2 regions of the Massilia sp. DJPM01 genome follow, and region 1 is predicted to be linked to the other one. Evidence: predicted binding sites of a transcription regulator. Region 1 holds the regulator's gene; the other holds the start of a gene.
What was found. Region 1 encodes FliA, which starts transcription of late flagellar genes. Its sites were predicted from a motif close to CTAAAGTTTNNNNNNNNNNNGCCGNTA; they were not measured.

Region 1 (6,274 bases):
ACAAGCGCCCCGCCCCGACCGCCAAGGATTACTACCTGCTCAAGCCAGGCGCTTCGCACACCGCCAAGGTCGAGCTGTCGGCCCTGTACGACATGAGCGTGACGGGTGACTACGCGGTGCGCTACCACGCGGCCTCGCTCAACCTGTTCAATTCCCCGCCGGATGGCAACAGCATGACCATGAGCACCGAACGCGAGATCGGCGAAATCGAATCGGCGCCGGTATCGCTGTGGATTGATGGACGGCTCGAGCGCGGCACGGTGGTGGCCGATCCGGCCGAGCTGGCATCGCGCCAGCAGTTGGCGGGAACGGCTGGCATTTCCTTCGCCAGCTGCAGCTCGGGGCAGAAAACCTCGATCAACGCGGGGGTGGCGGCGGCCAAGAACATGGCCAACAGCGGTGTCAATTACCTCAACAGCGGCCTGACCGGCACGCGCTACAAGAAATGGTTCGGCACCTACTCATCGGGGCGTTACGCGAGCGTGAAGACGCACTATGCCAACATCAAGAACGCGCTTGACACCAAGCCGATCGTGGTCGATTGCAGCTGCAAGGAATCCTACTACGCCTATGTGTACCCGACCCAGCCGTACAAGATCTACGTCTGCAACGCCTTCTGGTCGGCACCGACGTCCGGCACCGATTCCAAGGGCGGCACCCTGGTGCACGAGCTGAGCCACTTCAACGTGGTCGGCGCCACCGATGACTGGGCGTACGGCCAGTCGGCCGCCGCCAGCCTGGCGACCAGCAATCCGACCAAAGCTGTCGACAATGCCGATTCCCACGAATATTTCGGCGAAAACACCCCGTCGCTGCCATAAGCGGACGATGGAAGAAAAACAGCCTGGCCGCGCAAGCGTCCAGGCTGTTTTTTTATAGGGTGGCGGCCCGCCCACTGCTTCGGGGTCTGACCCCGGTTAAGAAAGATGTGGGACGAGCATTAAGCTTCGGGGTCTGACCCCGGTTAAGAAAGATGTGGAACGAGCATTATTGTTCCGCCGGCTGCGCCTCCTGGGTATGGGTGAAGCGCGCCGATGCCGGCTTGATCGCCACCGGATTATCCAGCTGCTGCAAACTGAGCACGTAACTTCCTGTATGGCTGAGCCGGTAGCGGTGCTTGCCTGGCAGGAAGTCATACGCGCCCGTGATGTCGATCGTGTTGCTATGCACGCCGTTCGGCTCGACCTTCACATAATCATCCGGCCCCGGCGGCGCGCGCTTGACCACCGGGCCGATGTAATTGACCGGCGCCGCACTGCCCGCCACGCTGATCTCGAACTCCGGTCCGAACAGTTGCTTGCTTGCGTAGGTGACTTTCCACAGGTAAATCGGCTGTGCCGTCTTGTTGCTCACCGTCAGGGTCACCAGCACCTTGCCCTCGCGCGATGCCAGCGCGACTTTTTCGCTCACGCCGTTCATCGGTTTATCCTTCGCATAGGCCAGCCCCAGCGCCATGAGCATCAATACGCCCGCCAGTGATCGTTTCATCGCCATGCTCCTTGTTTGGTTCGTCCCGGCTGCGGTTGCCGATCGGCGGGGCCGGGTCGCCCGCCTGTGCCATTCCCGGCCATTGTGCCTCGTTTCGCCCGGCCGGCCAGCCCGGTTGGATCAACGGGTGGGAATCTCGGTCGTGGTATCGGGCAGCGCCGACAAGATCGTCACCGCCACGCGCCGGTTGCGCGCGCGGCCTTCCGGCGTGGCGTTGGGCGCCACCGCGATGTTGGCGCCGTGCCCCACCACCGTCAGGCGCGCCGGCGCCACGCCGCTGTCGATGAACAGGCGCACCACGCTGCTCGCGCGCACCGCCGACAATTCCCAGTTGGACGGGAACAGCGCATTCCTGATCGGGGTCGGGTCGGTATGGCCTTCCACCTGCACCGCATGCGGGTCGTCCTTGAGCAGCACCGCCAGCGCGCGCAGGGCCTGGTCCGATTCCGGCGTGAGCGTGGCGTCGCCCGGGTCGAACAGCACGCTGGCATTGATCTCGACGCTCACCCCGCGGCTGTTCTGCGTCACCCGCACCTTGCCTTCCCTGACCAGCGGGGCCAGGGTCGAGGTCAGTTTCTGGGCGAGGCTGGTCAAGCGGTCCTTTTCGCGCCGCATGGCTTCGGCGCGCCGCTTGATGAGCGGGTCGGGCAGCACGATCAGCTGCGGCACATTGCTGCTGGCGACACTGGCCGTGCCCTTGTCCTTGCCGCCGAAGGCGTCGCCTAGCGACACCGAAAACACCTTGTATTTGCCTTCGTTGACAACCGAGATCGCGTACATCACGACGAAGAAGGCGAATAGCAGGGTGATGAAATCGGCATACGAAATGAGCCAGCGTTCGTGATTTTCGTGCTCGGCTTCGTATTTTTTGCGCGCCATGGCTCAGGGCCGCGAAAGCAGGCAGGCGACCCGCTCTTCGATCACGCGCGAATGGTCGCCGCTGGCGATGTCGTGAAAGACGTCGGTGAGGATTTCGTACTGCGTCACCCGTTCGGCGACGATGGTTTTCAGCTTGTTGGCGATCGGGTAGAAAAACATATTCGCCAGCCCGACCCCATACACGGTCGACACGAAGGCCACCGCGATGCCGCTGCCCAGCTTGGCCGGGTCGCTCAGGTTTTCCATCACGTGGATCAGGCCCAGCACCGCGCCCAGGATGCCGATGGTGGGCGAATAGCCGGCCGCCGATTCCCAGATTTTCACCGCTTGCCGTTCGCCGAATTCGTAGGCCGTCACTTCCATCTCCAGCAGGCTGCGCAGCTTGTCGGGGGCGATGCCATCGACCACCAGGCGCAAGCCCTTCTGCACGAATTTATCCTTGTTGACGGCCATGTACTTTTCCAGCGAGAGCAAGCCGTCGCGCCGCGCGTGCAAGCCCCACACGGCGATCTCGCGCGCCAGGCCGGCGCGCTGGCTTGGGGGCGGCGAAAACACCCAGCGCAGCATGCGCACGCCGCGCATGAAGGTCGGCGCTTCGCTTTGCAGCAGCACGGCGCCGACGGTACCGATGACGACGATGGCAAACGCCGCCGGCTGCACCAGCGAGGACAGCTTGCCGCCCTCCAGCGACTGGCCGATCACCAGGCCGGCCAGCGCCAGGAAGATCCCCGCTACGCTGGCCCGGTCCACGCCTGCTCCTTCAAGGACGCCCGCAGGCGCGCAACCGCCTGGGTGTGCAATTGCGACACGCGCGATTCCGATACCCCCATGACGGCCCCGATCTCTTTCAGGTTCAGTTCTTCTTCGTAGTACAGGCCCATGAGGATTTTTTCACGCGGCGGCAAATTGTCGATGGCGTCGATGACGGCGTGGCGGAAGTCGCCGTCGAGCAGGCTGCGCAGCGGATCGGCATCGTCCACCGCATAGCGGTCGAGGAAGCTGTCGTTGCCGCCTTCGTTGTCGTGAAAATCTTCGTAGTACACCAGCTGGTGGCCGCCGCCGTCGGTCAGCATGTCCTGGTAGTCGGCCAGGGACAGCTTGAGGCTTTTGGCGACTTCGGATTCGGTGGGCGGATGGCCGAGCTTTTGCTGCAGGGTGCTCATCGCCGTTTCGATCTTGCGCATGTTCTGGCGCATCGAGCGCGGCAGCCAGTCGCTGCTGCGCAGTTCGTCGAGCATGGCGCCGCGGATGCGCAGCACGGCATAGGTCTCGAACTGGGCGCCGTGGGTTTCCTCGTAGCGGGTGATGGCGTCGAGCAGGCCGATCATGCCGGCCTGGATCAGGTCATCCACTTCCACGCTGGGTGGCAGCTTGGCCTTCATGTGGTGGGCGAGACGCTTCACCAACGGCATGTGCTCCGTCAGTAAATGGTTCTTGTCCGCTTTCCCTTTGACGGTGTACATAGTTATCAGTATGTTTTAAGAACCAAAATGGGAAGTCCCCCCTGTCCTGCCAAGTTGCGGCATGGCTGTCAGGGCAAAGCGCCCCGCCAGCTGGCGAAATGCCACCGACGCCCCGGCCAGCGGGAACGCATCGACCACGGCCCGGCCCAAGCGCGCGGCCCGGTGCAGGTATTCGTCCGCCGGGACCGAGCCCATCGAGGTGAGCTGTACGGCAAGGTAACGACTTGCCGCAGATGACATATTATCGTATACCACCTTTGCTTCGGCTTCGGATGCGCCCGTTACCAGAATTCCGAACGGACGGCGCCCCAACTGTTGCGAAAGTCGCTTGATGAGGGCGTACGCGGCCGTGATCGAGGCGGCGCTGGTGGAGACCTGGACCACGATTTCGGCGCTGTCCATGACCGGTACCGGGAAAGTATCGTCGTCGCCGAATTCGCCGTCGACGATGACGATGCCGGTCTGCTTGACCAGCACGTCGAAGGTCTTGGCCAGGCGCCGCGCCTCGTCCGGGCCGCCGCGCGCGCGCGCCATGCTGACCACGCCGAAGCCCTGCGGCACCTGGTGGATGATCTGGTTCAGCGCGCACTGCTGGCGCGCCACTTGCAAGAGGCTGGCGCGGTCGGCCACGCCGAGGCGCTGGGCCACGCCGTATTCGCGGTCGCAGGCGTCGACGATGAGCACATCGTTGCCGGCCCGGGCCAGCGAAGCGCCCAGGTTGACCAGCATGGCGCCCTTGTCGTCTTGCGGGGTGGCCGAGAGAAAGGTGACGATGCGCGGCTTGGGGCCGGCCAGCATCCGGCGCAGGCCTTCGGCCTGGTCGAAATCGAAGTGATTAGCCAAGGGACACCTCGCGCAGGCTGCGGTCGTTGCGGGCGGTGCTGGTGTTGGCCATCAGCAGCGGCAGTTCGGCATCCGAAAACTGGGTCGCGGCGGCATCGCGCTTGAGGCGGAAGGCGCGGTCGACCAGCATGTTGCGGTCGGCCAGGTGCAAGTCTTCCGGCACGCGCTGGCCGTTCGAGACATAGAACAGGTTCAGTTTCTGGCGGATCACGACGTCGAGCACGTTGCCGATCGAGGCCGCTTCGTCGAGCTTGGTCATGATGCAGCCGGCCAGACCGCTGCCCTGGTAGGCGCGCACCACTTCGTTCAAGGTTTCGTTGGTCGAAGTCGAATTCAGGCACAGCAGGCGCTTGACGTCGGCGCCGGTCTCGGACAGCATCGCCACCTGTTCGGCCACGTTCTGGTCGCGCTGGGAGACGCCGACGGTATCGATCAGCACGGTGTGCTTGTTGCGCAATTCCTTGAGGGCGATGCGCAGGTCCGATTCATCCTTGACCGAGTGCACCATCACGCCCAGGATCTTGCCGTAGATGCGCAACTGTTCGTGGCCGCCGATACGATAGGCATCGGTGGTGATCAGGGCCAGCTTTTCCGGGCCGTGGCGCATCACGCAGCGCGCGGCCAGCTTGGCGGTGCTGGTGGTTTTACCGACGCCGGTAGGGCCGACCAGGGCGAACACGCCACCCTTTTCCAGGATTTCATCTTCGTTCGAGATGGTGCTCAGGTTGCGCGCGAGCACGGTCTTGATCCAGCGCAAGCTCTCGGCGGCATCTTTTCCGGCCGGGAGTTTTTCGATCAGGTAGCGCGCCAGGCTGGCCGAGAAACCGGCGGCCAGCATGTCGCGCAGCACGCCGGCTTTTTGCGGCTCGCGCTGCTGGGTCGTGCCCCAGGCGATCTCGGCCAGCTGGCTTTCCATCAAGCCACGCATGGCGCGGATTTCATTCATCATGCCCGACATTTCGGCGCTGGCGCTATCCTTGGCCTGTGCCATGGCTTGCTGCATCATCGACGACATCTGCGAGGCCATCATCGACATGTCGAACGCTTCCGGGGCGGCGTAGGCCGGGGCCGGCGCGGGTACGCTGCGGCGGTTGGCATAGGATTCTGGCGGGATCGACAGGGATGGGCGCGGCTGGGCCATCTCGGTTTCGTGGGCGGGCGACGAGATCGAGGCGACGTCGTCGCTGGCCAGGGCGAGGATTTCGACCACGCCGTCGACCGGACGGTTGGACAGGATGACGGCGTCGGGCCCGAGCGCTTCGCGTACTTTACGCAGCGCGTCGCGGGATGTTGCAGCCGTAAATTTTTTGACATTCATCGCCAACTCCTGGGTTCCTGCTGGGTGCGCTCACATGAGGCACTGACAGGATCCATTATTGACGATGCAGTTTGGAAATGATCGAGGGAGAAGGATGGTAAAAGGGGTTCATTTCGGAGGAGCAGCAAGATCCTCGCTCATCCCCTGCGCGGCTTGATCCGGGCCGCCAAGCGACCGCAAATGGGCTACGCGCAATGTTGAAATAAAAACATTTTCAAGCTGGCACGATGAAAGAGGTCGGCCAAGCCGACAAGCAACCCGGTGCAAGACTGGCGCCGAACGT
Region 2 (6,274 bases), on a different contig from region 1:
GGCCGCGCAGGTGGTGGTCGACAGCAGCGCCAGCCTGTCGCTGATGCATGATGTAATCGTGTACGCCCTCTTGAACGGCGTGCCGGGCGGCCAGCCCTGGGTCGGCCAGCAAGCGGTGTTTTTGTGCCCGGTGCCCGGCTACGACCGTCATTTTTCGATTTGCGAAGCGCGCGGCATCAAGATGATCAACGTGCCGCTCAACGACGACGGGCCGGACATGGACATCGTCGAGCGGCTCGTGGCGAACGATGCCAGCATCAAGGGCATGTGGTGCGTGCCCAAGTACAGCAACCCGTCGGGCACCGTGTATTCGGACGAGGTGGTGCGCCGCCTGGCCGCCATGCCAACGGCCGCCCCCGACTTTCGCCTGATGTGGGACGACGCCTATCGCTTCCACCATCTGACGGACGAGAACGTGCGCATTGCCGAGATCATCGCCGAATGCGCCAGTGCCGGCCATCCGGACCGGGCGATCGTGTTCGCATCGACGTCGAAGGTGAGCTGGGCCGGATCGGGGATTGCCGCGCTGGCATCGTCACCGGCCAATATCGCCTGGTGGACGAAGCATGCGGGCATCCGCAGCATCGGCCCGGACAAGATCAACCAGCTGCGCCACGTGCGCCTGCTCAAGGATGCGGCGACGGTGGAAGCGCTGATGACGCGCCACGCGGCGCTGCTCAAGCCCAAGTTCGACGCGGTGCTGGCGCAGTTCAGCGCGCATCTGGGCGCGGTGGCCGGGGTGTCGTGGACGGTGCCGAAGGGCGGGTATTTCATCGATCTGGTGACGCCGCCGGGTGCCGCGAAGAGGACCATCGCGCTGGCCAAGGAAGCCGGGATTACGCTCACGCCGGCGGGCGCCGCGTATCCGTACGGGGTCGATCCCGAGGATAGCCATATCCGGATCGCGCCGAGTTTTCCGTCGCTGCCGGAGATTACCCAGGCGGCGGAGGGGATTGCATTGGCGCTGAAATTAGCCGTGGCCGGCTGATTAGCCCCTCGTTGTTCCCGTATCCCGGTTGTTCCCGCCAGTTCGTCGTCTCTGGCATTGCCAGAACCGACGGAGGTGGTGGCGGGAACGACGGAGGTGGTGGCAGGAACGACGGAGGTGGTGGCGGGAACGACGGAGGTGGCGTCAGGACCCCGCCAACAAAAAAGCGCCCTCAGGCGCTTTCATTCACATCGTGTAACTGGCTCAGTGCGTTGCGCACATCACGTCCGACAACTGCCACGGCTCGGTAATCTCGCGCACGGCGCGGTCATTGGCCATGATCTGCTTGAGCAGATCGATCTTGCGCATGCGCGGAGCGCCATCCAGTGCCGGCACGCCGGTCTTGGTCGCCGACGCCTGCTGCGCGCACTGCGTTTCCAGCTTGGCCAGGCCATTCCAGTCGCCCGCTTTTGCCGCGACCGCCATCTTGCCAGTCAGGCCAGCAATATTTTCGTACATCGAGAGAACGTCGTTGGAGGTCATGCGCTCACCTGGCCAAAAAATTTATAAAGATTACCGCGTGTCCTTCCATAACGTCGGGATTGGGCGGAACTTTAGGCCTTTTTTCAAAAAAACCAAAAATATTTCTGACTTGCTTAATTGATAAGCTCTTCCAGCCCGCCGCTCAGCTCGCCCAGCGGCGGAATGCCGGCGAACAAGGCATCGGGCGGCACGCCCAGTCCGGTCGCCAGCGCCGGCGTGAAACAGGCCGCCAGTTCCGCGTCGTTCGGCTGGCGCTCTTCGTAGCGCGCGCGCAGCACGGCCAGGTGAATCACCGCCGCCATCCGGTACGAAGGCGACTCCGGGGTCGGATCGCCGACGTGGCGCAAGGTCTGGTGAAACAGGTCGGGAAACTTCCAGCGTGCCGCCAGTTCCGCCCCCACCTCGGTGAAATCGTAGCCGAACAGGGCTTTTTCGGCGGCGATGCGGCCATGTTCGTATGGTCCGACCGTCTGGTCCAGCTCGCGCGCCTGCTGCGCCACGCCCGCATGCATCACCAGTTGCCCGATCCCGTGCATCATCCCGATCGTGAACGCCAGGTCGGTATTGGCGCCGATCTGCTTGGCGATCCACTTGGCCGCCACCGCCGTGTGCAGGCTGTAGCGCCAGAAGCGCTTCAGGTCCAGGCCCGGCACGGTCTTGAAGCTGCCCACCAGGCCGGAACTGATCACCAGGGTGCGCACGGTCACGAAACCGAGCATGCGCACCGCGTCGCCCACGTTGCCGATCCGGCGCGAGACGTGATAGTAGGCCGAATTGGCCAGGCGCAGCAGCTTGGCGCTCAGCACCGGGTCGAGCGAGAGCTTGCGCGCGATCTCTTCGACCGCCACATCCGGATCGTCGAAACTGCTGATCAGTTCCGCCACCACTTTGGGCGCGGAGGGCAGGGCGTTCGGATTTTGCAGCAGGGCTTCAAGGGTCATCGTGTCTCCTGGTCGATGCGGGGCAGGGAGGACTATATAGCGATTCCTGCGGGCACGCCACCACCGCGCCCCTGGCCGCCGCTCACGCTTCGTCGAGCTGTTCGAAACGGATGGCCAGAAAGTCGATCAGGGTGCGCACGGCGGGGCGCAGCCAGCGCCGCGACGAATACACGGCGTGAATGATCCCGCCTTTGGGAATCCAGTCCGGCATCAGGATGACCAGCGAACCCTGCCTGAGTTCTTCCGTGATCATCATCAGGGGCAGTTGCACCACTCCCACTCCCGCCACCGCCGCAGCGCGCAGCGCGAGCATGTCGTCGGTGACCAGGCGCGGCGTGTGGCGGATGCTCGCCACCGCGCCATCGGGTCCGTCCAGGTGCCAGGTGTGCTGCGCCACGGGACCGCCCCAGTCCAGGGTCGGCACGCCGCTTAGCTCCGCAGGCGCGTGCAAGGCCGGATGGCGTGCCAGGAAATCCGGGCTGGCCGCGACACACCAGCGCCGCGTGCTCAGCACTTTCATCACCAGGTCGCTGTCCTGGAGCGGCGGCACGCGCACCCGGATCGCGATGTCGGTGCCCTCGGCCACCACGTCGACCCGCCGGTTGCTCGCTTCCAGGTGCAGGGTGACCATGGGATGCTCGACCATGAACTGGGCCAGCATCGGCCCGACCCGCACATGCAGCAGCGCGATCGGGCAAGCGATGCGCACCACGCCGCTCGGCTCGGCCCGGGTCCGGTCCACGGCTTCCTGGGCGGCCTGGGCTTCGACCAGCATCGCCTTGCAATGGAAAAAATAACTCTTGCCGATTTCGGTGACTGAAAACTGGCGGGTCGAGCGCTGCAGCAGGCGCACCCCGAGATGCTCTTCGAGGATGCAAATCCGCCTGCTCAGCTTGGATTTCGGAACACCGATCGCCCGGCTGGCCGGCGCGAACCCTTCATGTTCGACCACCTGCACAAAGTAAAACAGATCGTTCAGGTCTTGCACGCCGGTGTCCAGTGTTCCATTGGTAGGACGCTGAGTATAGATTCCGGCGTCTGGCGGCGCAACCGCGTAAAGACTACGATGCGGGTCCGCCATCGGGCCAGGTACGTCGACCAACGTGCCGCAGCCCGACGGCGCCTCCATTTTTATGTGCCATTCAAAGGACTTAGCATGACCAGTGAAACCATCCGGGACGCCAGCAAGGACCATCTGCTGACCCCGCAAAATTCGGCCTTGATCGTGATCGACTACCAGCCGGTGCAGGTCAATTCGATCGCCTCGATGGACCGCCAGCTCCTGATCAACAATATTGTCGGCGTGTCGAAGGCGGCCATCGCCTACGGCCTGCCGATCGTGCACTCGACGGTCAACGTCAAGACCGGCTTGAACAAGCCGCCGATTCCCCAGTTGCGCAAGGTGCTCGAAGGTATTCCAACCTATGACCGCACCACCATCAATTCGTGGGAAGATGTCGAATTCCAGGCCGCCGTGAAAGCCACCGGCCGCAAGAAACTGATCATGACGGCGCTCTGGACCGAGGCTTGCCTGACCTTTCCGGCGCTGGACGCTTTGCGTGACGGCTATGAAGTCTATGTCGTGGTCGATGCCGTCGGCGGCACCTCGGGCGCGGCGCACGAGGCGGCACTGCGCCGCATCGAACAGGCGGGCGGCAACATGATCAGCGTGGTGCAGATGTTCTGCGAATTGCAGCGCGACTGGGCCCGCCATGACACGGTTCCCGCCTTCATCGACTTGTTTGTCGAAACCGGCGGCACGGCAGGCATTCAATTCTCGTACGACAAGGCTTGACGCCCGACCCGGACATGGCGCGGCCCTGGGCGGCAAGGCAATGTCCGGATTTCGGCACTCTGGCGGCCTATTGTGCAGTTGGTCGCATTTGGTGTACGTTTCGCCCTGCGCTCGATTAGAGTGCAGGCTGGGAAGTCGCGCCGTTCCTGGCGCCGCCATGAAGAGAGAAAACACATGACATTATTGAAAGCCAGACTTCTGGCCGCCACCGCGCTGGCCTGCACCGCTTTTGCCGCCCACGCCGAAGCCCCGTATTCGTTCGCCGCCACGCCGGGCAAGCTGCCCAAGGATATTGTCCCGGTGCAATACGCCGCCCATCTGATTCCCGACCTGGCCGCGAATACCTTCCTCGGTTCCGAGACGGTCGAAATCGAAGTGCTCAAGCCGACTTCCCTGATCATGCTCAACGCCGTCGACCTCGAGATCGACGCCGCCAGCCTGTCGGGCAAGAACATCGGCTCCCTGAAACTGGTACCCAAGATCGACAAGGAACAGGAAACGCTCAGCTTCGCGCTGGCGCAGCCGCTCGAACCGGGCCGCTACAACCTGGCCCTCAAGTTCCATGGCACCATCAACCGCGAAGCGCGCGGCATGTTCCACATGAAGTACAAGGCCGGCAGCGCATCGCGCACCATGATCGCCACCAACATGGAGCCGACCGATACGCGCCGCATGCTGCCGACCTGGGACGAACCGGCCTTCCGCGCCGCCTTCAAGCTCACCGTCGACCTGCCGGCCAGCTTCAAGGCCTACTCCAACACCCCGCTCGAACGCCAGGAAAAGCTCGACGGCGGCCTGCAGCGCTTCCACTTCGGCGTCACGCCCAAGATGTCGAGCTACCTGGTGGTGCTGGTCGCGGGCGAACTGGAACGGGTCAGCGCCAGGCAGGACGGGGTCGACATCGGCATCGTCACCACCGAAGGCAAGCAGGAATCGGCCGCCTACGCACTGGCCGCCACCAAGGACCTGCTGCGCTACTACAATAAGTACTTCGGCCAGCCCTACCCGCTGCCCAAGCTGGACCAGATTGCCATCCCCGGCGGCTTTAACGGCGCCATGGAAAACTGGGGCGGCATCGTCTATAACGAATCGACCCTGCTGGTCGACCCCAAAAAGAGCCCCGACAACGTGCGCCAGAACTCGTTCGGCATCAATGCCCACGAAGTGGCGCACCAGTGGTTCGGCAACCTGGTGACCATGGGCTGGTGGGATAACCTGTGGCTCAACGAAGGCTTCGCCTCCTGGATGGCGACCAAGGCCACCGACCATTTCCATCCCGAGTGGCGGGTGCAACTGGGCGCCCTGGCCGAGCGCGAAAGCGTCATGAACCTGGACGCGCGCAAGACCACGCACCCGATCCAGACCCCGGTGCTGACCGAAGCGCAGGCCGCCGACGCCTTCGACTCGATCACCTACGCCAAGGGCCAGGCCTTCTTGCGCATGCTGGAGGCTTACCTGGGCGAGGAGCCCTTCCGCAAGGGCATCCGCGCCTACATGGCCAAGCACCAGTATGGCAACACCACCACCGCCGACCTCTGGTCCGCGCTTGAAAAAGCCTCCGGCAAACCGGTCGAAAAACTGGCCTCCGACTGGACCACCCAGCCCGGCTTCCCTCTGCTCAAGGTCGAACAAAGCTGCGAAAACGGCAAGCGCAAGGTCACGCTGTCGCAGGAACAGTTCCGCCTCGACGAACCGGCCACCGAAAAACGCCTGTGGAACGTGCCGGTCCAAGTGGGCACCGTGGGCGGCAAGGCCAGTTACGCCTTGCTCTCGGGTGCCAGCAGCACGGTCATGCAAGCCTCGTGCGACGGCGCGCTGGTGATCGACCCGGCCAGCGTCGGCTACTTCCGCGTCCAGTACGACAAGGCCGGCTTCGACGCGCTGGCGGGGCAGGCCGCCAAGCTGCCCGACACCACCCGCCTCAAACTGCTGGGCGACACCTGGAGCCTGGTGCAGGCCGACCGTTTGCAGCTCGATAGCTACCTCAAGCTGGTCTCTGCCTACGCCGACGAACCGCGCCTGGCGGTATGGAGTGCCATGCTCGACAACCTGGCCACGCTCGACACC

Region 2: the regulator FliA is predicted to act here: its motif matches at 1,520-1,546, upstream of PO883_RS26630 (flagellar protein FliT).

Annotation. Positions count from the first base shown of each region.
Region 1 covers NZ_JAQOZV010000021.1:39,881-46,154, forward strand. The annotation lists gene PO883_RS15360 (M35 family metallo-endopeptidase) at 1-821, shown strand, start outside; gene PO883_RS15365 (hypothetical protein) at 988-1,488, opposite strand; gene motD (flagellar motor protein MotD) at 1,609-2,367, opposite strand; gene PO883_RS15375 (flagellar motor protein) at 2,371-3,117, opposite strand; gene PO883_RS15380 (RNA polymerase sigma factor FliA) at 3,099-3,830, opposite strand; gene PO883_RS15385 (MinD/ParA family protein) at 3,846-4,628, opposite strand; gene flhF (flagellar biosynthesis protein FlhF) at 4,666-5,991, opposite strand.
Region 2 covers NZ_JAQOZV010000053.1:26,742-33,015, forward strand. The annotation lists gene PO883_RS26625 (aminotransferase class I/II-fold pyridoxal phosphate-dependent enzyme) at 1-988, shown strand, start outside; gene PO883_RS26630 (flagellar protein FliT) at 1,193-1,471, opposite strand; gene PO883_RS26635 (HDOD domain-containing protein) at 1,585-2,412, opposite strand; gene PO883_RS26640 (LysR family transcriptional regulator) at 2,495-3,400, opposite strand; gene PO883_RS26645 (hydrolase) at 3,569-4,207, shown strand; gene PO883_RS26650 (M1 family metallopeptidase) at 4,382-6,274, shown strand, end outside.